3 regions of the Lentzea sp. NPDC036955 genome follow, and region 1 is predicted to be linked to each of the others. Evidence: riboswitches for the same ligand, from Rfam matches in the RefSeq annotation. Region 1 holds a riboswitch; each other region holds the start of a gene.
The links. A riboswitch is a leader RNA that binds a small molecule or an ion and turns the genes downstream of it on or off. The one in region 1 is predicted to bind glycine.

Region 1 (9,348 bases):
GACCGGACCCCGGCGGCGGTTCCGACCCCTCCGGTGCCGGTCGGGGCGAACACCGCGGAAGTGCTCGCGAACATGGGTGTGGCGGAAGACCGAATTGCGGAACTGCGGCGGGCTGGAGCAATTGCGTGAACGGTCGGAGGCGCATTAATGACGACACCACGCCGTGACGGAGCGTGATGCCGGGCATTCGGCATCCGGGTGAGGCCCGGTGCACCTGTGTCTTGTCCAAGCTGTGGGATTCGAGGGTCCTCGCGCTCACCTCGTGCCCAGGACATCGGCGCTGGAAACCGGCGGCTTTAGCCGCCATTCGGGTGACAACAGGCCCGGTGCAGACGTGCGGTGGCGGTGGATCCGCCGCCCCGCCTGGCGTGGTGGTTGTTCATCGCACGGGTGAATGAGGGAGCATGTCGGGTGACACGGGCGGTTCGCCGCCCACCTGTGAGCGACATGGACGGAGAGGGACCTGTGAACCTCAAGAAGGTGCTGGTGCTGGCGGGCGTCGCGCTGGTGCTGTTCCTCCTGATCACCCAGCCGGAAGAGTCCGCGTCGGGGGTCCAGACGGCCCTCGGCTGGCTGCGCGAGGGTGCGGAGTCGATCATCACCTTCGTCAGGAGCCTCTTCGGGACGGCCACCCCCGTCGCCTAGTGACCCTCGGTGATCCTCGGCCCTCCGCGTTGAGCCGGACGGGTGGAATGAGGCCAATCACGCACTGGTAACGGGTGTTCTGGCGATTCAGGGTCTGGCGATTGTCAGACCTACCGAATACCTTCCGCTGCAATGGCCGATCCCCGACCGACGAGGAGGCATGGATGGTCGAGGACTCCGGGGTCCACGAGCTGTTGCAGCAGTGGGCGGCTGAACGGTCTGACGACGCAGAGATGCAGGAGGTGAACCGGATCAAGAACGCGTGGCTCGCGGAGGCTCCCCCCTCGGCGCCCGGCATCCCCGTGCAGCGGGGAGGCAGGAGTGGGCCGCGTGGCTTGGTCAAGGTCGACTCGGCGGATCCGGCCTACGTGGCCGCGATGCGCAAGCGGGCGCCGGAGGCACCCGAGGCACTGCTCGCCGCCGCGGCGAGCTACTGGCAGCTGGTGGGCGACGTCGCCGAGGCCGAGCAGTGGTGGGACGCGGGCATCAGCCCGCTGGACCAGCGCGCGCTCGACTACCGCGCCGCCGGCCTCACGCCTGCCGACCTCGGAAGGCGCCTGGGACCGATGACGGTTCTCCAGCACCTCCGCCGCGGTTCGGCCGCGGCCTGGTGCGTTGCTCGTCTGCAGAGGCAGCGCCGGGACGGCGTGGCGTAGGAGAAGCGGGCTGTCGAGGCATCGGCAGCCCCGAAGTTCACTCGCAAACGGGCACGCGCGCTCCCGTGGCGCGCTACCCCTCACGGGTGGCCTCCTGACAGGAGGCCTCACCCCAGTAGTGTGGAGGTCGTGCGCGGCCTCCTTACTCCCCAGCGTGTGCTGATCGCGCTCGCCTGTCTGGCGGCGCTGGTCCTCTGCTGCGGGCTCGCGTGGTGGCAGTGGCAGCGCTTCGAGTCCGCGAGCGGCACGTTCCAAAACCTCGGGTACGTGCTCCAGTGGCCGCTCTTCGGCCTCTTCCCCCTCTTCATGGTGTGGCGGTTCCGCCGTCTCGCGCGCCAGCGCCGTGACGAGGCTCTCTCCGCACCGGAGCCGGTTGCACCCCCCGTCGCACCGGTGACTACCGTTGACGCCGTCAAACCCGCGCCTGTCGAGCACTTCGACGACGAAGAAGACGCGGAGCTCGCGGCCTACAACCGCATGCTCGCGGACCTCAACGCGCGGGACGGTCGTTGAGCGAAGGCGGGCAGATGAAGGGTGCGTTGACCCGGTTCCGGGTCATGGCTTACGTGGTCGGTGTCTTCCTGCTGCTGCTGGTCGTGGCGATGGTGCTGAAGTACGCCGCCGGCATGGACCAGGCGATGAAGGTCGTCGGCCCGATCCACGGGTTCCTCTACGCCATCTACCTGGTGCTTTCGGTCGACCTGGCGCTGAAGCTGCGCTGGTCCATCAAGGGCACCGCGCTCGTGCTGGTCGCGGGGACGATCCCGTTCCTGTCGTTCTGGGCGGAGCGCAAGGTGGTGGAGAAGACTGCTCAGGGCGTGCCGCTGTGACGTTCGGCCTGCTAGCGTCTGGGGCAACCAACTGAACACGGCCGTCGATGTCGCGCGGGAGAGCTCCCTTCAGCGGGAGCGCCGAAGGAGCAACTCCTCCCCGGAATCTCTCAGGCACAGATACCGCACGACGAAGGCAACTCTGGAAAGCAGGCTCATCAGGAGCCTCGCCCACGGTGCAAGTCGCTCCGGCGACGAAGCTCTCAGGCTCATGACAGAGGGGGAGGCTCGCTCTGGTGAGGAGTCTCCGGTGGACCGTGTCATTCTTCTGTTGCCTCAGCCGGCCTGGCCCGGCTCTTCGGCGCACCCTGGAGGAGCGTTCTGATGTCCCGCCTCACGCCACTGAACGCTGAGCACGAGTCGCTCGGCGCGATGTTCACCGACTTCGCGGGCTGGAAGATGCCGCTGCGCTACTCCAGCGAGCTGGCCGAGCACCACGCCGTGCGCACCACCGCTGGCCTGTTCGACCTCACGCACATGGGTGAGATCGTGCTGACCGGGCCGCAGGCCGGTGCCGCGCTCGACTACGCGCTGGTCGGCCACATCTCCGCGCTCGCGGTCGGCAAGGCCCGCTACACGATGATCACCCAGGCCGACGGCGGCGTGGTCGACGACCTGATCGTCTACCGGCTGGGCGACGAGGAGTTCATGGTCGTCGCCAACGCCTCGAACGCCGCCGTGGTCGCCGAGGCGCTCGTCGAGCGGGCCGCCGGGTTCGACACCGCCGTCACGGACAGGTCCACGGACTACGCGTTGATCGCGATCCAGGGCCCGAAGTCGGTGGAGGTCCTCGCCGGACTGACCGACACCGACCTGTCGACGGTGAAGTACTACGCCTCCTACCCCTCGAAGGTGGCCGGGGTGGACGCGCTGCTCGCGCGCACCGGCTACACCGGCGAGGAGGGCTTCGAGCTGTTCGTCGCGCCCGACGACGCCGCCGCAGTGTGGACGGCGCTGCTGGAGGCCGGGCAGCCGCACGAGCTCAAGCCGTGCGGTCTCGGCTGCCGCGACACGTTGCGCCTGGAAGCCGGAATGCCGTTGTACGGCAACGAGCTGACCACCTCGCTCACCCCGTACCACGCGGGTCTCGGCCGGGTCGTGAAGCTCGACAAGCCGGGCGACTTCGTCGGCCGCGAGGCGCTGACCGAGGTGTCCGAGTCCGATGTGGACTCCGTGCTGGTCGGTCTGAAGACCCCCGAGCGCCGCGCGCCCCGCCACGGTTACGCCGTGCTGAACGGCGACGAGGTCGTCGGCGAGGTGACCTCGGGCGCGCTGTCGCCGACCCTGGGCTACTCGGTGGCGATGGCCTACGTGAACCGGGCGAGCTCCGCGCCCGGCACCCCTCTGCTGGTGGACGTCCGCGGCAAGAAGCAGCCGGTCGAGGTCGTCGCACTTCCGTTCTACAAGCGCGCCAAGTAGGGAGATCCTCCAGATGTCCGACCAGTTCAACGCCTCCCTCGCGGAGTACGACCCCGAGGTCGCGCAGGCCGTTGCGGCCGAGCTGGCGCGCCAGCAGGGCACCCTCGAGATGATCGCCTCGGAGAACTTCACGCCGGTCTCGGTGCTGCAGGCCCAGGGTTCGGTGCTGACCAACAAGTACGCGGAGGGCTACCCCGGCCGCCGCTACTACGGTGGCTGCGAGCACGTCGACGTCGTCGAGCGCCTCGCCATCGAGCGCATCAAGTCGCTCTTCGGCGCCGGTTTCGCCAACGTCCAGCCGCACTCCGGCGCCCAGGCCAACGCCGCCGCGATGTTCGCGCTGCTGCAGCCCGGCGACACGATCCTCGGCCTGGACCTCGCGCACGGCGGTCACCTGACCCACGGCATGCGCATCAACTTCTCCGGCAAGCTCTACAACGTCGTGCCGTACCACGTCTCCGACGGTGACGGCCGCGTCGACATGGCCGAGGTCGAGCGCCTCGCCACCGAGCACCGCCCGAAGCTGATCGTCGCCGGCTGGTCCGCCTACCCGCGCCAGCTGGACTTCGCCGAGTTCCGCCGCATCGCGGACTCGGTCGAGGCCTACCTGATGGTCGACATGGCGCACTTCGCGGGCCTCGTGGCCGCGGGCCTGCACCCCTCGCCCGTCCCGCACGCCCACGTCACGACCACGACGACGCACAAGACCCTCGGCGGTCCGCGCGGCGGCGTGATCCTGTCGAACGACGCCGACATCGCCAAGAAGATCAACTCGGCGGTGTTCCCCGGCCAGCAGGGCGGTCCGCTGGAGCACGTGATCGCCGCCAAGGCCGTGGCGTTCAAGCACGCCGCGTCGGAGGAGTTCGCCGACCGCCAGCGCCGCACCCTCGACGGCGCCCGCATCCTCGCCGACCGCCTCTCGCAGCCCGACGTCGCGCAGGCCGGCGTGAAGGTGCTGACCGGCGGCACGGACGTGCACCTGGTCCTGGTCGACCTGGTCAACTCCGAGCTGGACGGCAAGCAGGCCGAGGACGTGCTGCACCGGATCGGCATCACGGTCAACCGCAACGCGGTCCCCAACGACCCGCGCCCGCCGATGGTCACCTCGGGTCTGCGCATCGGCACCCCGGCACTGGCCACCCGCGGCTTCGGCGAGGGGGACTTCACCGAGGTCGCCGACGTGATCGCCGAGGCCCTCAAGCCGGGCGCCACGATCGACGAGCTGCGCGCCCGCGTCGAGGTGCTGGCCGCGAAGCACCCGCTGTACTCCACGCTCTGACCCTGCTCTGACCCTGTGGCAACGAAGGGGCGGCACCGGACCTCCGGCGCCGCCCCTTCTCCGCCTGTTCGAACGTCACGCGGGGGCCCCGCGTTTCCCTGTGGGGAACGCGGGGCCCCCGCGTGACGTGAAAGACCACTCGATCGGGTGAGAGCGGAACGACGGGAACCCCGGCCCCTTCCCCAGGGCCGGGGTTTCGCGTGTCAGGGTGTCGTGTGTGTCAGGTGGACCGTCCTAACGGGATGGTCGTTGCAAGGGGACTAGGCCGCGGGCACCGTCACGCCGGGGGGAAGGCATTCGACGTTGCGCTTGCCGTCGGGCTGGATCACGAACCAGGTGTTGCCGACGCCCTGGCCCTTCCAGGCGCCCGGCTTCGGGTCCTGCGAGTAGGCGTAGAGCGCCCAGCCGTCGATCGCGACCTGCTTCTTGCCGTCAGCGCGGGTGATCAGCGAGACGAGCTTCGAGTCGATGCCCTCGACCTGCGGGATCGTGTCCGACAGCAGCGGCGGCCACGTGATGGCGCACTGGCCGTTGCAGTTCGACTTGCCTTCCGGCTTCGGGGTGTCCTTGTCGAAGCGGTACATCGTGCGGCCGTCGCCGTCCTGGACGACCAGGCCCATCTTGTCGACCGGCTTGCCGACCAGCTTCAGCGAGCTGACCGGTGCGGCTGCGGGGGGCTGCTGCGCGGCCGGGGTCTCCGGTGCCTGCTGCTGAACCGGGGTCTCGGGCGCCTGAGCGGGTTCCTGGAGCACCGGGGGCTGACCCACGTCGCCGTAGTCACCGAGGACGCCCAGGTCGGTTTCGGTCTGTGCCACCGGCTTCGAGTTCGTGCCACTTCCCGTGGCGCTCCAGACACCAAGACCCAGCACAACTGCCAGTCCCGCGGCGAGCCCGATGGCAATGCGGTTACGTCGGATCACACTCATGTCCTCCTTGTCCGTCGTTCGCTCTACCGGGCCATACGGGCGTGGTTGCGTCTCGGTTCAGAAACGAACCGAACCTCTTGCCGTCCCGAACGTCAGGCGGAGCCGGTTTCGCAGGAGGTGCAGGGTGGTCGTCGCTGGTCAGCTGGCAGGAGTGGCGGAACGGGTGCTGGGTGCGCCGCTTCCGATCGGGATTCGGGCGTGGGACGGGAGCGTGGCCGGCCCACAGGACGGGACCGTGCTCGTGCTCCGCTCCCGCGACGCGCTGCGCCGGCTCGTGTGGAGCCCGAACGAGCTCGGGCTCGCGCGGGCGTACGTGAGCGGCGAGCTCGACGTGGAAGGCGACCTCGCGGCCGGGCTCTCCCAGGTCTGGGGGCTGGTGCGGCGCGGCGTCACGCGCAGGCCGAAGCTCACCGAGGTGGTGCGGCTCGCGCTGGACCTCAAGGTGGTCGGGCGCAACCCGGACGCGCCGAAGGAGGAGGCACGGCTCAAAGGCGCGCTGCACAGCAAGAAGCGGGACCGGGACGCGATCTCGCACCACTACGACCTGAGCAACGCCTTCTACCGGCTCGTGCTCGATCCGAGCATGGCCTACTCGTGCGCGTACTTCACCGCCGAGGACGAGGAACTGGAGCAGGCGCAGCACAACAAGCTCGACCTGGTGTGCCGCAAGCTCGGCCTGCAGCCCGGCATGCGGCTGCTCGACGTCGGCTGCGGGTGGGGCTCGATGATCATCCACGCGGCGAAGCACTACGGCGTGCACGCCACCGGGGTCACGATCTCCGCTCAGCAGCGCGAGCACGTCCTCTCGCGCATCGCGGCCGAAGGGCTGGAGGGCCGGGTCGAGGTGCGGCTGCAGGACTACCGCGAGGTGCGCGGCGAACCGTTCGACGCGATCTCCACGATCGAGATGGGCGAGCACGTCGGCGAGCGGAACTACCCCGAGTACGCCGCGACGCTGCACCGGCTGCTCAAGCCAGAGGGGCGGCTGCTGCTGCAGCAGATGTCGCGCGGCCGGAACGCGCCGGGCGGTGGTGCGTTCATCGAGTCGTACGTGGCACCGGACATGCACATGCGACCGGTCAGCCAGACGACCGGGTTCCTGGAGGCGGCCGGGCTGGAGATCCGGGACGTGCACGCGTTGCGCGAGCACTACGTCTGGACCGTCCGCGCGTGGGCGCGGACGCTCGAAGAGAGGTGGGACGAGGTCGTCGCGCTCGTCGGCGAGGGTCAGGCGCGCGTGTGGCGGCTCTACCTCGCCGGCGGCGCGCTGACGTTCGAGGAGGGACGGATGGGCGTGGACCAGGTCCTCGCTGTGCGCACGAGCGAGAACGGCCGCAGCGGCATGCCGCGCGTGCGCCGTGAGCTGGTGGCCCGGTGAGCTACCCGGTCAGCTTCCTCGTGGTGCTGGTGCTGCTCACCGCGTTGTTCGGCTACGCGGACCGGCGCAAGCGCTACGACCTGGTCGACTCCGCCTGGGGACCTGGCTTCGCGGTCATCGCGGTGGTGACGTTCCTGTTCGCGGACGGCGAACCGGTGCGGAACGTGCTGGTCACGGCGCTCACGGTGATCTGGGGCGTCCGGCTCGGCGTGCACATCCTCCTGCGCAACCGGACCAGGGACGAGGACCCGCGCTATCGGGACATCCTCAAGCGCGCCAAGGGAAATCCGCGGCTGCGGATGTACCGGGTGTACCTGTTGCAGGCCGTTCTGATGTGGATCGTGTCGCTGCCGGTGCAGGTCGCACAGCACCTTGACGCGCCGTGGGGAGTGTTAGATTGGGTCGGAACGACCTTGTGGGTGGTCGGCTTCACAGTTGAGTCAGTCGGTGACTGGCAGCTCTCGCGGTTCCGGGCGGACCCGGCGAACGAGGGCGCCGTCATGGACCGCGGGTTGTGGCGCTACACCAGGCACCCCAACTACTTCGGGGACGCCGTGGTGTGGTGGGGTCTCTTCCTGTTCGCGGTGCACTCCTGGCCGGCGGCGCTCACGGTCATCAGTCCGGTGGTCATGACGTGGCTGCTCGCCAAGGGCACGGGCAAACCGCTGCTCGAGAGGGACATCGTGTCGCGCCGGCCGGGGTACGCCGAGTACGTGCGTCGTACCAGCGGTTTCGTTCCCATGCCCCCGCGTTCGCGCGCGGGATAGTGTGAGCGGGTGGGCAACGACATCTCCTTCCCGCGCCAACAGGCGCGCTCTCAGCGGTTCACCGTCGGCGCACCGCGCACCTTCGCGGTGTCGCCGGACGGTTCGCGCGTGTTCTTCCTGCGCCCGGCCACGGCCACGAGCCGTGCGAACGGGCTGTGGGAGCTGAACACGACCACCGGCGTCGAACGGCTGGTGGCCGATCCCGGCCGCCTGCTGACCGATCCGGAGGACCTGCCCGCGGAGGAGAAGGCCCGCCGCGAACGCACGCGCGAGTCCGGCGCGGGCATCGTCGGCTACGCCCTGTCCGGTGACGCGAACGTCGCCTCGTTCGCCCTGTCCGGCCGCCTGTTCGTGGCCGACCTGGTGAGCGGGGACGTGCGCGAGCTGCCGACCGGTGGCGGCGTCATCGACCCGCGCGTCGACCCGACGGGGCAGCGCGTGGCGTACGTGACGCGCGGGACCCTGCGCGTGGTCGAGCTGGACTCGGGCGACGACCGCGCGGTCGCCGTGCCCGACGGCGAGGACGTCACGTTCGGCCTGGCCGAGTTCATCGCCGCCGAGGAGATGTCGCGCTACCGCGGCTACTGGTGGGAGCCGGACGGCACCCGCCTCATCGCCGCGCGCGTGAACAACTCCCCGGTGCGCCGCTGGTACATCGCCGACCCGGCGAACCCCGCGACGCCGGCCACCGAGATCGCCTACCCGGCGGCGGGCACGGACAACGCCGCGGTGTCGCTGCACGTGGTGTCGCTGGACGGCACCTTCGTGCCGGTGCTGCTGGAGTTCGACTACCTCAACGACGTGCACTGGTCAGCCGGTGGTGCGCCGCTGATCACCACGCAGACCCGCGACCAGCGCACCCGCCGCGTCCACTCGCTCGCCCCGGAGACCGGTGCGGTGTCCGAGCTCGCCGTCGAGACCGACCCGGTGTGGCTGGAGGTCAGCGACGGCGCCCCGGCGTGGACGCCCGACGGCCGCCTGGTCCGGATCGTGCACTCCGGCGACGAGTACGCGTTGCAGGTCGGCGACGACGTCGTGACCGAAGGCCTGCAGGTGCGCCGGGTCCTGGACATCACCGACGACTCCGTGCTGATCGCGGCCTCCGCCGACGACCCCACCCAGGTGCACGTCCACTCCGTCGGCGCGACGGTCGAGCGGCTGTCCACAGGGGATGGTGTGCACACCGCGGTCCGGGGCGGTGACACGGTTGTGCTCGCATCGTCCTCTTTGGACTGGTACGGCTCGAAGGTCACCGTCGGCGGTCGCGAGATCGAGTCGTGGGCCGAGACGCCGGTCATCAGGGCGTCCCCGCGCATGCTGACCCTCGGCGAACGCGACCTGCGCGCGGCCCTGCTGCTGCCTGCCGATCACGTGCCGGGCACCAAGCTCCCGGTGCTGCTCGACCCGTACGGCGGCCCGCACGCCCAGCGCGTCCTGACGGCCCAGAA
Region 2 (9,348 bases), on a different contig from region 1:
GTGGGCAGTCACCTTCTGCGCCTTGACCTCGGGCCACCCTTCTGCCACGCCACCGAGTTCCTGAGAACAATTCGGTGGCGTGGCGTGGTTGTCTGTACGTGCACCCGGTGCGAAACCTTTCACCGCAAATGGGGCGGTCGCGGGTTTGAATCCCGTCAGCCGGATTCCTGTCCGCTGTGCGCTCCCCCGTCTCGCCTCCCGAGGGGGAAGAGCCATGTCGAAGTTCAACGTCCTGAAGGCGCGTCCGTTCGGGAAGAGCCCCATCGGGTCGAAGCGGTCCGGCCGCACCCACGAGGGCGGCGCCGGCTACGAGCGCACCGCGCTGGGCGAGCTGTTCCTGCTGGCCGTGTCGAACATGGGCGGCGAGCAGACGTTCTACGAGAGCGGCGGCACCCGCGACGAGCGCTACGCGCAGTTGGTGCGCACGGCGGCGTTGCAGGATCCCGAGTGGACGGCGCGGATGCTGGCGTGGCTGCGCGGCGAGGCGAACATGCGGACCGCGGCACTGGTCGGCGCCGCCGAGTTCGTGAAGGCGCGGCTCGAGGCCGGTGCCGACGCGGGCGTGACGAACCGCGCGGTCGTGGCGTCGGTGCTGCAGCGCGCGGACGAGCCGGGCGAGCTGCTGGCCTACTGGACCGCGGTCCACGGCCGGGCCGTGCCGAAGCCCGTCAAGCGCGGCATCGCGGACGCGGTGCGGCGGCTCTACGACGAGCGGTCGGTGCTCAAGTGGGACAGCGAGGCGCGCGGCTTCCGCGTGGCCGACGTGCTGAACCTCGTGCACCCGTCGCCGAGCGCGGCCTGGCAGGGCGACCTGTTCCAGTACGTGCTCGACCGCCGCCGCGACCCGGACGTCACCGTTCCCGAGTCGCTGCGGACCGTCGCGGCACGGCGGGAGCTGATGGCGTGGCCGGTCGAGCAGCGCCGGGCGTTGTTCGGGCGACCGGACGCGGCGGACGTGCTGCGGCGGGCCGGGATGACGTGGGAGTCGGTGGCCGGGTGGTTGCAGGGTCCGATGACGGCGCAGGTGTGGGAGGCACTGGCACCGTCGATGGGTTTCATGGCCGCGATCCGCAACCTCAGGAATTTTGACGAGGCGGGCGTGTCGGACGAGGTCGCGGCGCAGGTCGCGGCCCGGCTGGCCGACCCCGGCCAGGTGGCGCGGTCGCGGCAGTTCCCGTTCCGCTTCCTCTCGGCGTACGAGGCGGCGCCGAGCCTGCGCTGGGGCCACGCGCTCGACCGGGCGCTGCAGGCGTCGCTGGGCAACCTGCCGGCGCTGCCGGGCCGGTCGCTCGTGCTGATCGACACCTCGGGGTCGATGACCTGCACGGGCTACTCGGCGCGTTCGAAGGTCACGCCGGCCAAGGCCGCGGCCGTGTTCGGCGTGGCGCTCGGGGCCAAGGGCGAGCAGGTCGACGTCCACGGGTTCGCGACCGGCGTGTTCCGCCACGAGCTGCGGCGAGGGGCGTCGGTCATCAGCGAGGTCGACCGGTTCCTGGGCAGGGTCGGTGAGGTCGGGCACGGCACCGACGTCATCGGTGCGCTGAAGAGCTCGTACCGAGGGCACGACCGGGTGTTCATCATCTCGGACATGCAGACGGTCGCCGGGCCGGGCGGTGCCGGGGTCGACGACGTCGTGCCGCGGCACGTGCCGGTCTACGGGTTCAACCTGGGCGGGTACCGGCAGGGGGCGTTCGCGTCGGGCACGGGGAACCGGCACGAGTTCGGCGGCCTGACGGACGCGACGTTCCGCGCGGTTCCGCTGATCGAGGCGGGGCGCGACGCCGACTGGCCGTTCTGAGCAGGCAGGCCCGCACACGCGCTGTGTGCGGGCCTGCCGTCCGAGCGAGCACTAACTTTTCGTAAGTGCAATGGGGTACCCTCGCGGACATGGAGTTCACCGTGTTCGCGAAGGCGTGCCCGTCACGTCCCACGCTGGAGCACGTCACCGGCCGGTGGGGCAGCCTGACGCTGAGCGCGCTGGTCGACGGGTCGCTGCGGTTCAACGAGCTGCGCCGCCGGGTCGACGGCGTCAGCGAGAAGATGCTGTCCCAGACGTTGCACGCGCTGGAGCGCGACGGGCTCGTGCACCGCGACGCGCAGCCGACGAACCCGCCGCGGGTCGACTACAGCCTCACGCCGCTCGGGCGCGAGACGGCGGAGAAGCTGATGGCGTTGATCGTGCTGCTGGAGTCGCGGATGCCGGACGTGATCGAGGCCCAGCGCCGGTACGACGCCAGGCCCTGACCGGCCTCAGCACTCGATGACGTTGACGGCGAGACCGCCGCGCGCCGTCTCCTTGTACTTCACCGACATGTCCTTGCCGGTGTCCCGCATGGTCTTGATGACCTTGTCCAGCGACACGAAGTGCGAGCCGTCGCCGCGCAACGCCATGCGCACCGCGGTGATCGCCTTGACGGACGCGACGGCGTTGCGTTCGATGCACGGGATCTGCACCAGGCCGCCGATCGGGTCGCACGTGAGGCCGAGGTTGTGCTCCATGGCGATCTCGGCGGCGTTCTCGACCTGCTCCGGGGTGCCGCCGAGGACCTCGGCGAGACCACCGGCGGCCATCGAGCACGCGGAGCCGACCTCGCCCTGGCAGCCGACCTCGGCGCCGGAGATCGAGGCGTTCTCCTTGAACAGCACGCCGATGGCGCCTGCGGTGAGCAGGAACCTCACCACGCCGTCGTCGTTCGCACCGGGCACGAACCTGGTGTAGTAGTGCAGGACCGCGGGCACGATGCCGGCCGCGCCGTTCGTCGGTGCGGTGACGACCCGGCCGCCGGCCGCGTTCTCCTCGTTGACGGCCAGCGCGAAGAGCGTGACCCAGTCCATGACGCGCAGCGGGTCGGTGACGAAGTGCTCGCCCTCCAGCCGTTTGCGCATCTCGGCGGCGCGGCGGCGGACCTTGAGACCGCCGGGCAGGATGCCCTGCTCGGTGCAGCCGCGTTCGACGCACTCCTGCATCACGTGCCAGATGTGCAGGAGCCCGGCCCGCACCTCCTCCTCCGAGCGCCACGACAGCTCGTTGGCCATCATGATCTCGCTGATCGACAGGCCGGTCTCTCGGCAGCGCGCGAGCAGCTCGTCGCCGGTCAGGAACGGGTGCGGCAGCGGGGTCGAGTCGGGTTTGATGCGGTCGCTGCCGGACGCGTTCTCGTCGACGACGAAGCCGCCGCCGATCGAGTAGTAGACGGCGTGCTCGACCGGCTCGTCACCGCGGAACGCCTCGAAGCTCATGCCGTTGGGGTGCAACGGGAGCGACTTGCGGCGGTGCATGACGAGGTCGCGGTCGTGCGCGAAGCCGATCTCGTGCGTGCCGCCGAGCCGCAGCCGTCCACTCGCGACGATCTCCTCGACGCGGTGGGCGGCGGCCGCGGGGTCCACCTCCTCCGGGAGGTTGCCCTCCAGGCCGAGGAACACGGCCTTGGGGCTGCCGTGGCCGTGCCCGGTGGCGCCGAGCGAGCCGAACAGCTCGACGTGCACGCGGTCCACTTCGGACGCGCGGGCGCCGAGCTTCTCGACGAACATGGCGGCGGCGCGCATCGGGCCGACGGTGTGCGAGCTGGACGGCCCGATGCCGACGGAGAACAGGTCGAAAACGCTGATCGCCACTGATCAGTCCTTCGTGGTGGGTGCGAGCGGGTCAGTCCGAGGTGAGCTCGGCGTACTTGGCCGCGGTGAGCAGGTCCTCCGCGGAGTCCACGCGCACCTTGAACAGCCAGCCGGCGCCGTACGGGTCGGTGTTGATGATCGCCGGGTCGTCGACGACGGCGGTGTTGACCTCGAGGACCTCGCCGGTGACCGGGGAGAACAGGTCGCTGACGGACTTGGTGGACTCCAGCTCGCCGCAGACCTGGTTGGAGACGACCTCGGCCCCGACCTCGGGGAGCTGGACGAAGACGATGTCACCCAGCGCGTCCGCGGCGTACTCGGTGATCCCGCAGGTCAACGGGTCCTGGGTGCCCGGCGTCCAGTCGACCCACTCGTGTTCGGCGGTGTAGAGCAGGTTCTCGGGGAACTCCACGGCGACTCCTCTGGCAGATGACGGGCAGGAAACGTGCGCCCCCTCCGCCGTGCAGAGTTGCCTACCCCGAGTGGTCTTGCTGCCTGAGAGTGTGCGGGAGCTTGCCCCTTCGGCGCCCCGACCAGCTCGTCGAGGTCTCTCCCACCCGGGTTCTGGTGCCCGTCAGGGGCACCGCGGCCGTTATTCAGTTCCGGTGGGAACGCTATGTGGGCCCGCCACCGGGTGTCAACGCGGGACCGGTACAGGCGTGGCGCAGGTCGCTTTGTCCCAGCAGCACAACCGGCCTGGTCCCGAACAGTGCAACCCGCACAGTGACATGACCTCCCGGCTGCCCCACATTGTGAGATAGCAGCCAGCCGAAACGGAGGAGTCATCGTGCGGATCGCCGTTCCTCGCGAGATCAAGAACCACGAGTACCGCGTCGCCCTCACGCCGGCCGGGGCCCACGAGCTGACCAGCCGGGGCCACGACGTGTACGTCGAGCAGGGCGCCGGTCTGGGCTCCGCGATCACCGACGAGGAGTACCTCGCCGCGGGTGCGAAGGTCCTCCCGACCGCCGACGACGTCTGGGCCGAGGGCGACCTGGTCCTCAAGGTCAAGGAGCCGATCGCGGAGGAGTACCCCCGCCTGCGCTCCGGCCAGACCCTCTTCACCTACCTGCACCTCGCCGCCGACAAGCCGCTGACCGAGGCCCTGCTGGCCTCCGGCACCACGGCCATCGCCTACGAGACGGTGCAGCTGCCGAACCGCTCGCTGCCGCTGCTCGCCCCGATGTCCGAGGTCGCGGGCCGCCTCGCCCCGCAGGTGGGCGCGTTCAGCCTGATGAAGCCCTCCGGTGGCCGCGGCGTGCTGCCCGGCGGCGTCCCCGGTGTCGCCCCTGCCCGCGTTGTCGTGATCGGCGGCGGTGTGGCCGGTGTCAACGCCGCCACCATCGCCGTCGGCATGGGCGCCGACGTGCAGATCCTCGACACCAACGTCGACCGCCTGCGCCAGATCGACGCCCAGTTCCAGGGCCGCCTGCGCACGCTCGCGTCCAACTCGTTCGCGATCGAGCAGGCCGTCCGCGAGGCCGACCTGGTCATCGGCGCCGTCCTGGTGCCGGGTGCCGCGGCCCCGAAGCTCGTCTCGAACGCGCTGGTCGCGGAGATGAAGCCGGGTTCGGTGCTCGTCGACATCGCCATCGACCAGGGCGGCTGCTTCGAGGACTCGCGCGCCACCACGCACGCCGAGCCGACCTACGAGGTCCACAACTCGGTGTTCTACTGCGTCGCCAACATGCCCGGCGCCGTCCCCCGCACCTCCACCTACGCGCTCACCAACGTGACGCTGCCCTACGCGGTCGCGCTGGCCGGCAAGGGCTGGGAGAAGGCGCTGAAGGACGACCGTTCGCTCGCCCTGGGCCTCAACGCGCACGCCGGTCAGCTGACCAACGGCCCGGTGGCCGAGGCGACCGGCCTGGTGCACACGCCGCTGGAGTCCGTGGTCTGAGAGCCAGTCGGATGGAGGAGCCCCCGCACGCGGAGCACGCTGCGGGGGTTTCGCCTTTCACGGGCGCGCCTCCTCGCGGTCACCGCAGCGCGGCCACCCGCGCCTTGACCCCGTCGATCACGCAGTCCAGCCCGAACTCGAACTGCCCCTCCAGCGACCACAGCTCCTGCTGGTCCAGCATCTCGACGTAGCGGGGGTGCTTCTCCCGGTACAGGTCCGCGATCCGGCCGAGGTCCGGTGGCGGTTCGTCGTGGCCGCCGCGGCTGCGGAAGTTCGCCTCCGCCGTCGTGTACCCGACGACGAAGCTCGACACCGCCGACATCGCCTGCGACGCCTGGACCATCGTCAGGCCGGCCGCCCGCATGGGTTCGAGCATCGCGTCGGCCATGGCGACGGCGTTGGGACCGATGGTGGTGAACTCGCCGATGCCGCGCACCCACCACGGGTGTGCGAGCGCGAGGCGGCGGAACGCGTGCATCATCTCGCGCAGCGCAGGTTCCCACGCGGCGCCGGGGGCCGGGCGCGGGAACTCGCCGTAGATCTCGTCGAGGCACAGCTCGATGAGCGCGTCCTTGGTGGGCACGTGCCAGTACAGCGACATCGGGGCCGCGCCCAGCTCGGCGGCGAGCTTGCGCATGGACAGCTTCGCCAGGCCGTGCTCGTCCAGCACCTCCATCGCCTTGCGGACGATGGCCTCCCGGCTCAGGCCGAGGTGCTGGCCGCTCGCCGGCCTGGGTTTGCCGAACCACACGCTGTCCACGGCTCGATACTAGGCACGCCGCAGCAGCACGCTCGCCACAACACCTCCCAGGAACACGGACACGGCGCCGGCCACCAGGCTGACGCTCATGCCCGACGAGAACGCCTCGCGCACCACGGTCAGGTCCGCGCCGCTGTGCAGCGCCTCCGACAGCGACCGTCCCGGCACTCCGTCGGGCAGCGCGGCGACGAACCGCGCGGACAGCAGCGCGCCGAGGATCGCGATGCCGAACGACGAGCCCAGCTCGGTCAGCGTGGACGACAGGCCGGAGGCGATGCCGGCGCGTTCCGGCGGGATCGCGCCCATCAGTGCGTTGACGGCAACCGGTTGGGCCACACCGACACCGACGCCGATCAGCACCAGCCCGGCCAGCGTCGGCGGGTAGGTGGTGCCGATCGAGAGCAGCACCACGCCGCCCGCGACGACCGTCATGCCGAGCAGCATCGCCTTGGCGGCACCCAGTTTCAGCACGAGCTGACCGAGGGTGTTGCTGGTGACGAGCAACGCGATCGCCATCGGCGCGACGCGCAGGCCCGCCTCCAGCGGGCTGTAGCCGAGCACGCCCTGGAGGTGTTGCGTCAGCAGGAAGAGCGAGCCGGCCATGCCGAACGCCGCCAGCACGCCCGACGCCACGGCACCGGTGAACCGGCGGTCGGCGAAGAACCCGAGGTCGAGCATCGGGTCGGTGGTGCGCCGCTCCCACCACGCGAACACGGCCATCGCGACCAGCCCCAGTGCGAGCGGCACGCCGAACTGCGGCGAGCCGAACCCGTTCTCCGGCACCGAGATCACCGCGTACACGAGCGAGACCATGCCGATGATCGACAGGACCGAGCCGAGCACGTCCGGCCTGCGCACGGCCGGGTCCTTCGACTCCGGCACCAGGAACGCCACCGCCGCGATCGCGAGCAGCGCCACCGGCACGTTGATCAGGAACACCGAGCCCCACCAGAAGTGCTTGATCAGCGCGCCGCCGATCACCGGACCGGCCGCGAAGCCGAGGCTGGTGACCGCGGCCCAGATGCCGATGGCCTTCGGGCGTTCCTCCTCGTCGAACAGCTGCATCAGCACGGCCAGCGTGCCGGGCATCAGCAACGCCGCCCCGACGCCCATGAACCCCCGCGCCGCGATCAGCGCCTCGGACGAGTCCGCGCAGGCCGCCACGGCACTGCCCGCGCCGAACAGCGCCAGCCCTCCCAGCAACGCCCGCTTGCGGCCGAACCGGTCGCTCAGCGAGCCGGTCGTGAGCAGCAGGCCCGCCAGCGCCAGCGAGTAGGCGTTGATCATCCACTGGATGTCGGCGGTGCTCGCGCCCAGACCGGTGGAGATGGACGGGATCGCCACGTTCAGCACGGTGTTGTCCAGCACCACGACCATCACGGACAGGCAGAGCACGCCGAGCACGGCCCAGCGCTGCGGATGTGGCTGCACGCCGACGGTTTCTGTCGTGGTCGCACTCATGAAAACCTCCCCCTTACGGTGTACGATCAACTTACAGCGTACGAGACTGCAGGGCGCAAGGGGGTTTTTCTGAACAAGAGGGAAGAAGTGGGAAAAATAAAGGGCGGCCGCGCTCAACCAGCCTGGGGGTCACTGGGAGCGGGGCCGCCGGGACCAAATATAGCGGCTCTTCGGCGGTGGCGCCCAGCACCCCCGCCGAAACGCGACCCAAAAGTTGCCTCGACCAGACCACCGCCCGTGTCCCGCTCATCCGGCAAACGAGTGAAATCCCCCGCTGCCGGTGCGCCGAGCAGGGCCGACGGCCGATGAAGCAGGAGTCGGGTGTCCCTCGAAGGGAGATTCCATGGCTGAACCACAGGGCTGGATCCACTGCCACGACCCGTTCGGTCGAGACAGGTCGATGACCGTTCTGGTGGAGAACGACCGGGTTCTGCTGGTCGCACCACCGGGCGAGGCCGCTGTGATGTCCGCCACCCAGACGCGCCGGCTCGGCTCCCTGCTCGACCAGGCCTCGGCGAAGATGTGATGGACGAGGTCCTGCGCGACGCGGTGCTGCACCGGTTGGCGCTGCTGGAGGAGGTGGCCGAGCAGGGCGCGGCCGAGGCGCTGGTCCCGTTGGCCCGCACCGAGATCCACCGCCTGGCGGACGGCTGGCGGTTGCTGCTCACGCTGCACCAGCCCGACGAGGACGGCCGGTGCCGGACGTGCCCGAGCCGGCTGCGGTGGAGGCGGCGCTGGCCGTGCCAGGTCTGGAACACGGCACACCGGCACCTGATCGGAGAGGGGCTGCCGCACCGGGAACGCCGCGGGCCGCTGCGCAACCCGTTCACCCGATCCGGTGCGATCGCCGAAGTGCCCCCGCGGACCCCCGCCGAGCCCACGCCCGAGCTGCCGATCTTGACCGACGCACCGCAGGTGGTGCACCGCGCGCCGGTCGTGTCGCGGCCAAAGCACGCGTTGCCCGACTGACCATCAGGCAGGATGGGCCGCATGCATGACGGCAGCGGCCTCATCGCGGTGCAGAACCTGACCAAGCAGTTCGGTTCGGTCGCCGCGGTGCAGAACCTGAGCTTCACCGTGTCACCCGGCAGCGTGACGGGCTTCCTCGGCCCGAACGGCGCGGGGAAGACGACGACCCTGCGCATGTTGCTGGGACTGGTGAAGCCGACCAGTGGCATCGCGACGATCAACGGCAGGCCGTTCCACCAGCTCGGCCAGCCCGGCCGCGTGGTGGGCGCGGTGCTGGAGGCGCAGGGCTTCCACCCGGCGCGCACGGCCCGCAACCACCTGCGCGTGTACGCGGCGGCGATCGGCGTGCCGGACGCGCAGGCCGACCAGGTCCTCGGACTCGTCGGCCTCGCGTCCGCGGCGGACCGCAACGTCGGCGGGTTCTCGCTGGGCATGAAGCAGCGGCTGGCGCTGGCCACCGCGCTGCTCGGCGACCCGCAGGTGCTCGTGCTCGACGAACCCGCGAACGGCCTGGACCCCGAGGGCATCGCGTGGCTGCGGACGTTCCTGCAGTCCTACGCGCGCATGGGGCGCACGGTGCTGATCTCCAGCCACCTGCTGGCGGAGGTCGAGCAGACCGTCGACCAGGTGGTGATCATCTCGC
Region 3 (9,348 bases), on a different contig from region 1:
GTTCTGCCCGCAACGATTGAGCACACGGCCCGCTTGGCGGGTAGCGTCGAACGCGTGTGCCGGGGGATGCTCGGAGACGTTCCGGGTACTCCCCAACGAGTCAGAGGGAGGCGAGACCCGATGAGCGAGATGCGTGTCGTGGGCGTCCGGGTGGAGCTGCCCCAGAACCAGCCGATCCTCCTGCTGCGCGAAACCGAGGGTGAGCGGTACCTGCCGATCTGGATCGGCTCGGTCGAGGCCACCGCGATCGCGCTGGAGCAGCAGGGCGTGCGACCGGCCCGCCCGCTCACCCACGACCTGCTCAAGGACGTCATCGGGGCGCTGGGCCGCAACCTCGAACAGGTGCGGATCACCGACCTGCAGGAGGGCACGTTCTTCGCCGAGCTCGTGTTCGACGGCGACGTGCGCGTGTCCGCCCGCCCGTCCGACTCGGTGGCCCTCGCACTGCGCGTCGGCGTGCCGATCCACGCGGAGGAGTCCGTGCTGGCGGAGGCCGGTCTGATCATCCCGGACGAGCAGGAGGACGAGGTCGAGAAGTTCCGCGAGTTCCTCGACTCCGTGTCCCCCGAGGACTTCCGGGGCGCCGACACCTGAGTTCCCCCGACTGTCGCTGACCGTCTTGTTCGGACCCGGCGCCGATCGGTGGGGTGTCCCTCGATCGGACTACTTTCCGCACATCATGGCCGCTAAACAATCACTAAACGTCACCTGAACGTCCTAGTTCGGGTGACGGTGCGGACCCCCGCCTCAGGTTGGGGGCCAACACTCCCCGCGCGTCGCGTTGACCTGCCCTCGGAGCGGTCTTACCGTCGAACTCGAGTGGACGTCGCCGGTCTGCGCGAGTGGACCAGGCGGCTTGACGGCCCCGACTTTCGTGGCCGTTGGCGAGGGGAGGCAGGCGTGGTCGAGGAAGCGCCCTTGCGGGCCGAATCCGGGCAGCAGGGTGAGCTGTTCCCGGACTCCTCGCTGCCGGACGAACTCGTCGGCTACCGGGGACCCGCGGCGTGCCAGATCGCCGGGATCACCTACAGGCAGCTCGACTACTGGGCCAGGACCGGCCTGGTCGCGCCGACGGTGCGGATGGCGCACGGCTCCGGCAGCCAGCGGCTCTACTCCTTCAAGGACATCCTCGTCCTGAAGGTCGTGAAGCGGCTGCTGGACACCGGGGTCTCGCTGCAGAACATCAGGGTCGCCGTCGACCACCTGCGCCGCCGCGGCGTGCAGGACCTGGCGCGGATCACGCTCTTCTCCGACGGCACGACCGTCTACGAGTGCACCTCCCCCGAGGAGGTCGTCGACCTGCTCCAGGGCGGGCAGGGCGTGTTCGGCATCGCGGTGAGCGGTGCGATGCGGGAGATCAGCGGGACCATCCACGAGTTCCCGGCCGAACGTGCGGACGGCGTGGAGATCGCGCCGATGACCGAGGACGAGCTGACCCGCCGCCGCCGGGAGCGCGCCACCGGCTGACCCGCTGTCGCCGGCTCAGCCGGTTCCGTCGCTGAGACGTAGGTCGCGTCGGTGGGGACTGGCGGGCCTGCCTGCGGGTACTCTTCACGGGTAGTCGCTGAACTCAGGCGGGAGAGACCGGGTGCTGCACCCGGCGCCGAAGGAGCAAGTTCCTCCCCGGGAACCTCTCAGGCACCCAGGACCGCGTGAGCGAGACGCCTCTGGAAAGCGGATCTCTCGAGATCCCGCCGACGGTGAAAGCCCGCTCTCGTGGCGGGTGAACCTCTCAGGCGCCCGATGCCGGGTACGGACAGAGCGGGGAGGGCACCAGGACACGTGTGCCCGCAGCCCCCCGGAGGCGTTAGATGACGCAGGACCGCATTCCGCTCGCCGCTCTCGAGCACGGCACCCCGTTCGCGGACCGGCACGTCGGCCCGCGCCCCGCCGAGCTCGCCCGCATCCTCGACGTGATCGGTGTCGGATCGCTGGAGGAGCTGGCGCAGCACGCGGTGCCCTCGTCCATCCACGAGCGCGACCTGGTGCTGGACCTGCCGGCGCCCGCCACGGAGACCGAGGCGCTGGCCGAGCTGCGCGCGCTCGCCTCCCAGAACCGGCCGATGACCCAGATGATCGGCCTGGGCTACTACGACACCGTGACGCCGGGCGTGATCCTGCGCAACGTCCTGGAGTCGCCCGCCTGGTACACCGCGTACACGCCGTACCAGCCGGAGATCTCGCAGGGCCGCCTGGAGGCGCTGCTGAACTTCCAGACGATGGTCGGCGACCTGACCGGCCTGCCGATGGCCAACGCGTCCATGCTGGACGAGTCGACCGCCGCCGCCGAGGCCATGACCCTGGTGCGCCGCGCGGGCAGGGCGAAGTCGAACAAGTTCGTCGTGGACGCCGACACGCTGCCGCAGACGCTGGCCGTGATCGAGACCCGCGCCGAGCCGCTGGGCATCGAGGTCGTCGTCGCCGACCTGTCGCAGGGCATCGAGGGCCTGGGCCTGGGCGGTGACTTCTTCGGCGTGCTGCTGTCCTACCCCGGTGCGTCCGGTGTGGTCCGCGACCAGGCCGCGCTGGTGGAGGAGATCCACGCCGCCGGCGCGCAGGCCGTCGTCGTCGCCGACCTGCTGGCGCTGACGCTGCTGCGCCCGCCCGGTGAGATCGGCGCGGACGTCGTCGTCGGCACCACCCAGCGCTTCGGCGTGCCGATCGGCTTCGGCGGCCCGCACGCCGGCTACATGGCCGTCCGCTCCGGCCTGGAGCGCCAGCTGCCCGGCCGCCTCGTCGGCGTCTCCGTCGACGTCGACGGCTCGCTGGCCTACCGCCTGGCGCTGCAGACCCGCGAGCAGCACATCCGCCGTGAGAAGGCGACCTCGAACATCTGCACCGCGCAGGTGCTGCTCGCCGTGATCGCGTCGATGTACGCGGTCTACCACGGCCCCGAGGGCCTGCGCGCCATCGCGACCCGCGTGCACCGCCTGGCCACCGTCCTCGCGACGGGCCTGTGCGAGGCCGGTCTCGACGTCGTGCACGGCGAGTTCTTCGACACCGTGCAGGTGCGCGTCGAGGGCCGTGCCGCCGAGGTCGTCGCGAAGGCCCGCGAGCTCGGCATCAACCTGCGCCTCGTGGACGCCGACGTCGTGGCGGTCGCTTGCGACGAGAAGACCACGCGTGCGCACGTCGTCGCCGTGTGGGAGGCGTTCGGCGTGACCGGGTCCGATGTGGACGCGATCGACACCGACACCGCCGACGGCATCCCGTCGGACCTGCGCCGCACCTCGGACTACCTGACCCACCCGGTGTTCCACGCGCACCGCTCCGAGACCGCGCTGCTGCGCTACCTGCGCGCACTGTCCGACAAGGACGTCGCGCTGGACCGCAGCATGATCCCGCTCGGCTCCTGCACGATGAAGCTGAACGCGACCGCGGAGATGGAGTCCATCACCTGGCCCGAGTTCTCGACGCTGCACCCGTTCGCGCCGGTCGAGGACGCGAAGGGCCTGCTGACGATCGTGTCGGACCTGGAGGCGTGGCTGGCCGAGGTCACCGGCTACGACGCCGTGTCGCTGCAGCCGAACGCCGGCTCGCAGGGCGAGTTCGCCGGCCTGCTGGCGATCCGCGCCTACCACCGCGCCAACGGCAACTCCGCCCGTGACGTCTGCCTGATCCCGTCGTCCGCGCACGGCACGAACGCCGCGTCCGCCGTCATGGCCGGCATGCGCGTCGTCGTCGTGAAGTGCGACGACAAGGGCAACATCGACATGGGCCACCTGCGCACCACGGTCGCCGAGCACGCCGACGACCTGGCCGCGATCATGATCACCTACCCGTCGACCCACGGCGTGTACGAGGACACCGTCCGCGAGGTCTGCGGCCTGGTCCACGACGCGGGCGGCCAGGTGTACGTCGACGGCGCGAACCTCAACGCGCTGATCGGCCTGGCCCGCTACGGCAAGTTCGGCTCGGACGTCTCGCACCTGAACCTGCACAAGACGTTCTGCATCCCGCACGGCGGCGGCGGCCCCGGCGTCGGCCCGATCGGCGTGAAGTCCCACCTCGCCCCGTTCCTGCCGAACCACCCGCTGCAGCCCACCGCGGGCCCCGAGACGGGCGTGGGCCCGATCTCCGCGGCCCCGTGGGGTTCCGCGTCGATCCTGCCGATCTCGTGGGCGTACGTGCGCATGATGGGCGGCGACGGCCTGCGCCGCGCGACCCTGACCGCCGTGGCCGCGGCGAACTACGTGGCGCGCCGCCTGGACGAGCACTACCCGGTCCTCTACACCGGCGAGGGCGGCTTCGTGGCCCACGAGTGCATCCTCGACCTGCGCCCGATCACCAAGGCCACCGGCGTGACGGTCGACGACGTGGCGAAGCGCCTGGCCGACTACGGCCTGCACGCCCCGACCATGTCGTTCCCGGTCGCCGGCACCCTGATGGTCGAGCCCACCGAGTCCGAGGACCTGGCCGAGATCGACCGGTTCATCGACGCCATGATCGCCATCAAGCGCGAGATCGACCGCGTCGGCGCCGGCGAGTGGCCCGTCGAGGACAACCCGCTGCGCAACGCACCGCACACCGCGGCCTGCGTGACCGTCGGCGAGTGGGACCACCCGTACACCCGCGAGGAGGCCGTGTACCCGGCCGGTACCGGTGCTCCGAAGATCTGGCCGCCGGTCCGCCGCATCGACGGCGCGAAGGGTGACCGCAACCTGGTCTGCTCCTGCCCGCCCCTCGAGGCCTACAGCAGCTGATCCACACCGCGGAGGAGGGGCGCACCCAGGGGCGCGCCCCTCCTCTCACGCTCCGACCGGACAGGTCTCGTCGCCGCAGTTCTCCTGCTCGGTGATGCCCGGCCTGGTGAGGTCGTGCTCGAACGCGAAGTGGAAGCAGTCCGGGTGCATCCGCTCGAACAGCTCGAAGTCCTCCGGGGCCAGCTCCACGGCCTCACCGCACCGCTGGCACGTCTGTTCCTCTGCCACGGTGGAATGGTCTCATCCGCGCCGGGCGAACAGCACCGCGCCGTCCTCGCCGAGCAGCCACTGCGCCTCGACCGCGAACCCGGCGTCGCGCAGCCACGCCGCCACCCGCTCCGGCCGGCGCAGGTGGACGTGCACGCGCATCGGGTGCCCGCCGTAACCCCGCGTCTTCAGGTTCGTGCGGTCGCCGACGTGGAAACCCAGCTGCAGCAGCCCGCCCGGCCGCAGCGCGTCCCGGAAGTGCCCGAGCACGACCGGGACCAGCTCGTCCGGCACGTGGATCAGCGACCACCAGGCCAGCACCCCGCCGACCCGGTCGCCGAGCGGGTCGGTCATCGACCCGACCTCGAACCGCAGCCCGGGGTGGTTCCGCCGGGCGAGCGCGACCATGGCGGGGGAGAGGTCGATCCCGAACGCGTCCGCGCCGAGCCCGTGCAGCAGCGCCGTGACGTCGCCGGGGCCGCAGCCGACGTCGGCGACGGGACCGTCCACCTCCTCGGCGAACAGCCGCAACGCCGCCCGCAGGTGCGGCATCCCGTCCAGCAGGCCGCGCGTGTAGTCGGCGTAACTGGCGGCGACCGTGTCGTAGGACTCGCGGGTGTCTGCCAGCCAGTCGGTCACGCCGGGAACCTACTCCTCGAACGGCTCCGCGCGGTGCCTTCCGGACAACGCCAGCGACGAGATCCACGTGTCCGGGTCACCGTCCCAGTCCATCGCCCTGATCTGGTCCACCGACCGCCGCCCGCCGATGGCCCGCATCAGCTCGAACGACGTCGTGCGCAGCGTCCCCTCCGGCTCGCCGTGCCCGAGCACGCGGTCGCCGTGCTCCAGCACCACCCGCAGCGCGGGCACGTCGTTCTCCCGCATCCGCTGGTCGAGCTGCTGCAACGGCCGGGTCAACGCCGCACGCACCACCTGCGGGTCCCGGTCGCCGGGCACGCCCAGCGCGGCGCGCAGGTCGTGTTCGTGCGCCACGACCTCGGCGATCAGCACCGAGCCCATGGGCGTGTCGAAGAGCGGAGCGGCCAGCTCCCGGTTCGCGTCCCACTCGGCGAAGGCGTCGTCGAGCGAGTTGCCGCGGCGGTCGCGCACCTGCCGTTCACCCCACTCGCCGGACTCGACACCGTCGAACCGGCGGTCCGCGAAGTCGCGCAGACCGCCGGCCAGGTGCGCCACCACGTCCTTGACCGACCAGCCGGGGGTCGCCGCGACGGGCGTCTGCGGGTCCCGGCCGCGCACCAGCTCGGTGATGCGCTGCTGGGCGGCGTCGTAGACGGGGGCGTTGGTCATGGGCTCAGACCTCGTACTCCAGCGCGTAGGTGCCGCTGCCATCCTCCGCCCAGTCCACGGTCACCGCACCTTTCGCGCCGAGGAACCGCCCGGTGCCGTCGACGACCTCGATCGACCCCTCCACAGCGGACCGGTAGGCGCCGACGTGCCGCAGCACCAGCGTGCCCTCGTCCGTGGTGACCTCCTCGATCGCGGTCGTCCACGCCACGTCGTCGCCGTAGTACATGAGGTACCGGCAACTGCCCGTACCGCTGATGTCGCCCGCGTACCCGAACTGGACGTGCGCCTCGGTGAGCTTGCGGCCCTCGACGTCCCGGTAGGACCGGCCGTCCCAGGTCTTCTCGTCCCAGCTCTTCACTTCGATGGTTCCGGTTGCCTTCATGGACCCCACCCTGCTGGCAGAACCTGACAGTTCGTGTCAGGTTTGTGGCATGAAGTCGAGCCGGCTCATCCAGGTGCTCCTGTTGTTGCAGTCCCGCGGCCGGATGACCGCCGACGAGCTGGCGGCCCGGCTGGAGGTCTCGCCCCGGACCATCTACCGCGACGTCGAGGCCCTCGGCGCCGCCGGCGTCCCCATCTACGCCGACCGCGGCCCGGCCGGCGGCTACCGGCTCGTCGACGGCTACCGCACCCGGCTCACGGGACTGACCTCCGGTGAGGCGCGGTCGCTGTTCCTCACCGGCCTGCCCGGTCCCGCCCAGGAGCTGGGCCTCCAGGAGTTCGCCGCCGCGGCCCAGCTCAAGCTCCTCGCCGCGCTGCCCACCGAGCTGCGCGCCAGGGCCGAGCAGATCCGGCAGCGGTTCCACCTGGACACCCCGACGTGGTTCCGCGGCGACGAACCGACCGCGCACCTCGCCACCATCGCCGACGCCGTCTGGGAGCAGCGCCGCGTCCGCATGACCTACCGGCGGTGGGGGCAGCAGACCGTCACCCGCGAGGTCGACCCGCTCGGTCTGGTCCTCAAGGCGGGCACCTGGTACTTCGTCGGCAGCCTGCGCACCTACCGGGTGTCGCGGGTGCTGGAGCTGGAGGTCCTGGACGAGACGTTCGACCGGCCGGACGACTTCGACCTCGCCGCCTTCTGGGCCGGGTGGTCCGAGGAGTTCGAGGCCCGCATGTACGGCGAACGCGTCACCGTGCGCATGACCAGTGCCGGTCTCGACAAGGCGCGGTACCTGCTCAGCGGCCACCAGGCCCGGGTCGTCGCACAGCTCGCACCGCAGCCGGGGGAGGAGTTCGGCTTCCCGACCGAGTCGCTCCGGCACGCCCTGCCCGACCTGCTCAAGTTCGGCCCCGACGTGGAGGTCGTGGCACCCGACGAGCTGCGCCGCGAGGTCGTGGCCGCGATCGAGGCGATGCACCGGCTCTACAACGGTGCGAAGCTACCCGCATGGTTCCGCTGATCTCGCTGAACAACGGAGTACGGATCCCCCAACTCGGCTTCGGCGTCTTCCAGGTGCCGGAGGACCAGGTGCCCGGTGCGGTCACGACCGCCATCGAGGCCGGCTACCGCAGCATCGACACGGCCGCCGCCTACCGCAACGAGTCCGGTGTCGGCGACGCGATCGCGGGCGTGCCGGACCTGTTCGTCACGACCAAGCTGTGGAACTCCGACCAGGGCTACGACTCGACGTTGCGCGCGTTCGACGCGAGCACGCGCCGCCTGCGGCGCGACGTGCTGGACCTCTACCTCATCCACTGGCCGACCCCGCGGCGCGAGCTGTACCCGGAGACGTGGCGCGCGCTGGAGCAGCTCTACGCCGACGGCCGGGTGCGGGCCATCGGCGTCTCCAACTTCCACACCCGCCACCTGCAGCGCCTCTTCGACGAGTTCCCGACCACCCCGGCGGTGAACCAGATCGAGCTGCACCCGTTGCTGCAGCAGGAGGAGATGCGCAAGGTCCACGTGACCCACCGCATCGTCACCGAGGCCTGGTCACCGCTCGCCCAGGGTGCGCTGCTGGGCCGCCCGGAGATCACCGGCCTGGCCGAGAAGTACGCGAAGACCCCGGCCCAGATCGTGCTGCGCTGGCACGTCCAGCTCGGCAACGTCGCGATCCCCAAGTCCGTCACGCCCTACCGGATCAGGGAGAACATCGACATCTTCGACTTCGAGCTGGCCCAGGACGACATGACCGTGATCGCCGAGCTCGACAACGGCACCCGCACCGGCCCCGACCCGGACCGCTTCAACGTCGCGTGACCGCACCGGCCGAGCCACCGGTGTCCCCGGTGGCGCGGTTCACCCGGCCGTGCGCAGCCCGTCGAGGTAGAACCGCAGGAACCGCCGCCACCGGTCCGGTTCGGTGTCGACCGACTCCCTGATCACCTGCGACATCGCCCACGTCAGCGTCACGAGGTCCGCGAGCTCGAAGTCCGCGCGCAACACCCCGGCGTCCTTGGCGCGCTGGATGATCCGCTCCGCGTGCCCCATGCCGCGCCCGCACGCGCTGGTGGCCTCCTCGGACGGCACCAGCCGCCGGGCGATCGCGTCGTTCAGCCCGTGGTCCTGCGCCTGCAACGCCACCGTGCCCTCGACGAAGTCCGCGAAACCCCGCCACGGGTCGGGCGCGGCCAGCGCGGCCGCGCCGATGTCGTCGAGCACCGCCAGCCGGCTCGGGAAGATCGAGTCGATGAGCACCTGGCGCGTGGGGAAGTGCGCGTAGAGGGTGCCGATGCTGACCTGGGCCCTGCGGGCGATGTGCTCCAGCGCCGCATCGAGCCCTTGCTCACCGAACACGTCGACGGCCGCCGCGAGCAGCTTGGCGCGGTTGCGGGCGGCGTCCGCGCGCAGGGGCCTGGTTGCCATGGCGGCATTCTACAAACGCCCCCTAAGTCGAGCCTCCCCTCGACTTCTGTGATACCGTCACTCCCACAAGTCGAGGACACCCTCGAATTAGCCGGAAGGTGCAGCTCATGTCCCTCGCAGCAGTCATCGGCGTCGGCCCCGGTCTCGGCATGTCCATCGCGCACCGGTTTGGACGAGAGGGCCACGACGTGGCCCTGGTGTCCCGCACCGACACCCGGCACAGCCGCTACCTCGCCGAGCTGGCGCAGGCCGGCGTGAAGGCAGAGGCGTTCACCGCTGACGTGCGCGACCGCGACCAGCTCCTGTCCACCCTGGACCGCA

Region 2: another riboswitch for glycine. It lies ahead of gcvH (glycine cleavage system protein GcvH); the one in region 1 lies ahead of gcvT (glycine cleavage system aminomethyltransferase GcvT).
Region 3: another riboswitch for glycine. It lies ahead of gcvP (aminomethyl-transferring glycine dehydrogenase); the one in region 1 lies ahead of gcvT (glycine cleavage system aminomethyltransferase GcvT).

Annotation. Positions count from the first base shown of each region.
Region 1 is NZ_JBVJRC010000007.1:105,581-114,928, reverse strand. Features, by position in the region: gene ACZ7CF_RS24270 (CaiB/BaiF CoA transferase family protein) at 1-129, shown strand, start outside; gene ACZ7CF_RS24265 (hypothetical protein) at 466-645, shown strand; gene ACZ7CF_RS24260 (helix-turn-helix transcriptional regulator) at 810-1,301, shown strand; gene ACZ7CF_RS24255 (hypothetical protein) at 1,458-1,814, shown strand; gene ACZ7CF_RS24250 (DUF3817 domain-containing protein) at 1,829-2,131, shown strand; glycine riboswitch at 2,177-2,267, shown strand; glycine riboswitch at 2,269-2,356, shown strand; gene gcvT (glycine cleavage system aminomethyltransferase GcvT) at 2,456-3,550, shown strand; gene glyA (serine hydroxymethyltransferase) at 3,564-4,829, shown strand; gene ACZ7CF_RS24235 (COG4315 family predicted lipoprotein) at 5,090-5,644, opposite strand; gene ACZ7CF_RS24230 (class I SAM-dependent methyltransferase) at 5,940-7,133, shown strand; gene ACZ7CF_RS24225 (DUF1295 domain-containing protein) at 7,130-7,900, shown strand; gene ACZ7CF_RS24220 (S9 family peptidase) at 7,910-9,348, shown strand, end outside.
Region 2 is NZ_JBVJRC010000005.1:462,066-471,413, reverse strand. Features, by position in the region: gene ACZ7CF_RS19545 (TROVE domain-containing protein) at 215-1,798, shown strand; gene ACZ7CF_RS19540 (winged helix-turn-helix transcriptional regulator) at 1,888-2,244, shown strand; gene ACZ7CF_RS19535 (L-serine ammonia-lyase) at 2,251-3,615, opposite strand; gene gcvH (glycine cleavage system protein GcvH) at 3,647-4,027, opposite strand; glycine riboswitch at 4,089-4,181, opposite strand; gene ald (alanine dehydrogenase) at 4,403-5,515, shown strand; gene ACZ7CF_RS19520 (TetR/AcrR family transcriptional regulator C-terminal domain-containing protein) at 5,595-6,275, opposite strand; gene ACZ7CF_RS19515 (MFS transporter) at 6,285-7,736, opposite strand; gene ACZ7CF_RS19510 (hypothetical protein) at 8,080-8,262, shown strand; gene ACZ7CF_RS19505 (hypothetical protein) at 8,262-8,705, shown strand; gene ACZ7CF_RS19500 (ABC transporter ATP-binding protein) at 8,727-9,348, shown strand, end outside.
Region 3 is NZ_JBVJRC010000008.1:92,895-102,242, forward strand. Features, by position in the region: gene ACZ7CF_RS27210 (bifunctional nuclease family protein) at 121-594, shown strand; gene ACZ7CF_RS27215 (MerR family transcriptional regulator) at 901-1,467, shown strand; glycine riboswitch at 1,566-1,661, shown strand; gene gcvP (aminomethyl-transferring glycine dehydrogenase) at 1,812-4,703, shown strand; gene ACZ7CF_RS27225 (hypothetical protein) at 4,749-4,931, opposite strand; gene ACZ7CF_RS27230 (class I SAM-dependent methyltransferase) at 4,944-5,549, opposite strand; gene ACZ7CF_RS27235 (maleylpyruvate isomerase family mycothiol-dependent enzyme) at 5,559-6,218, opposite strand; gene ACZ7CF_RS27240 (DUF3224 domain-containing protein) at 6,223-6,600, opposite strand; gene ACZ7CF_RS27245 (helix-turn-helix transcriptional regulator) at 6,650-7,621, shown strand; gene ACZ7CF_RS27250 (aldo/keto reductase) at 7,609-8,421, shown strand; gene ACZ7CF_RS27255 (TetR/AcrR family transcriptional regulator) at 8,461-9,027, opposite strand; gene ACZ7CF_RS27260 (SDR family NAD(P)-dependent oxidoreductase) at 9,135-9,348, shown strand, end outside.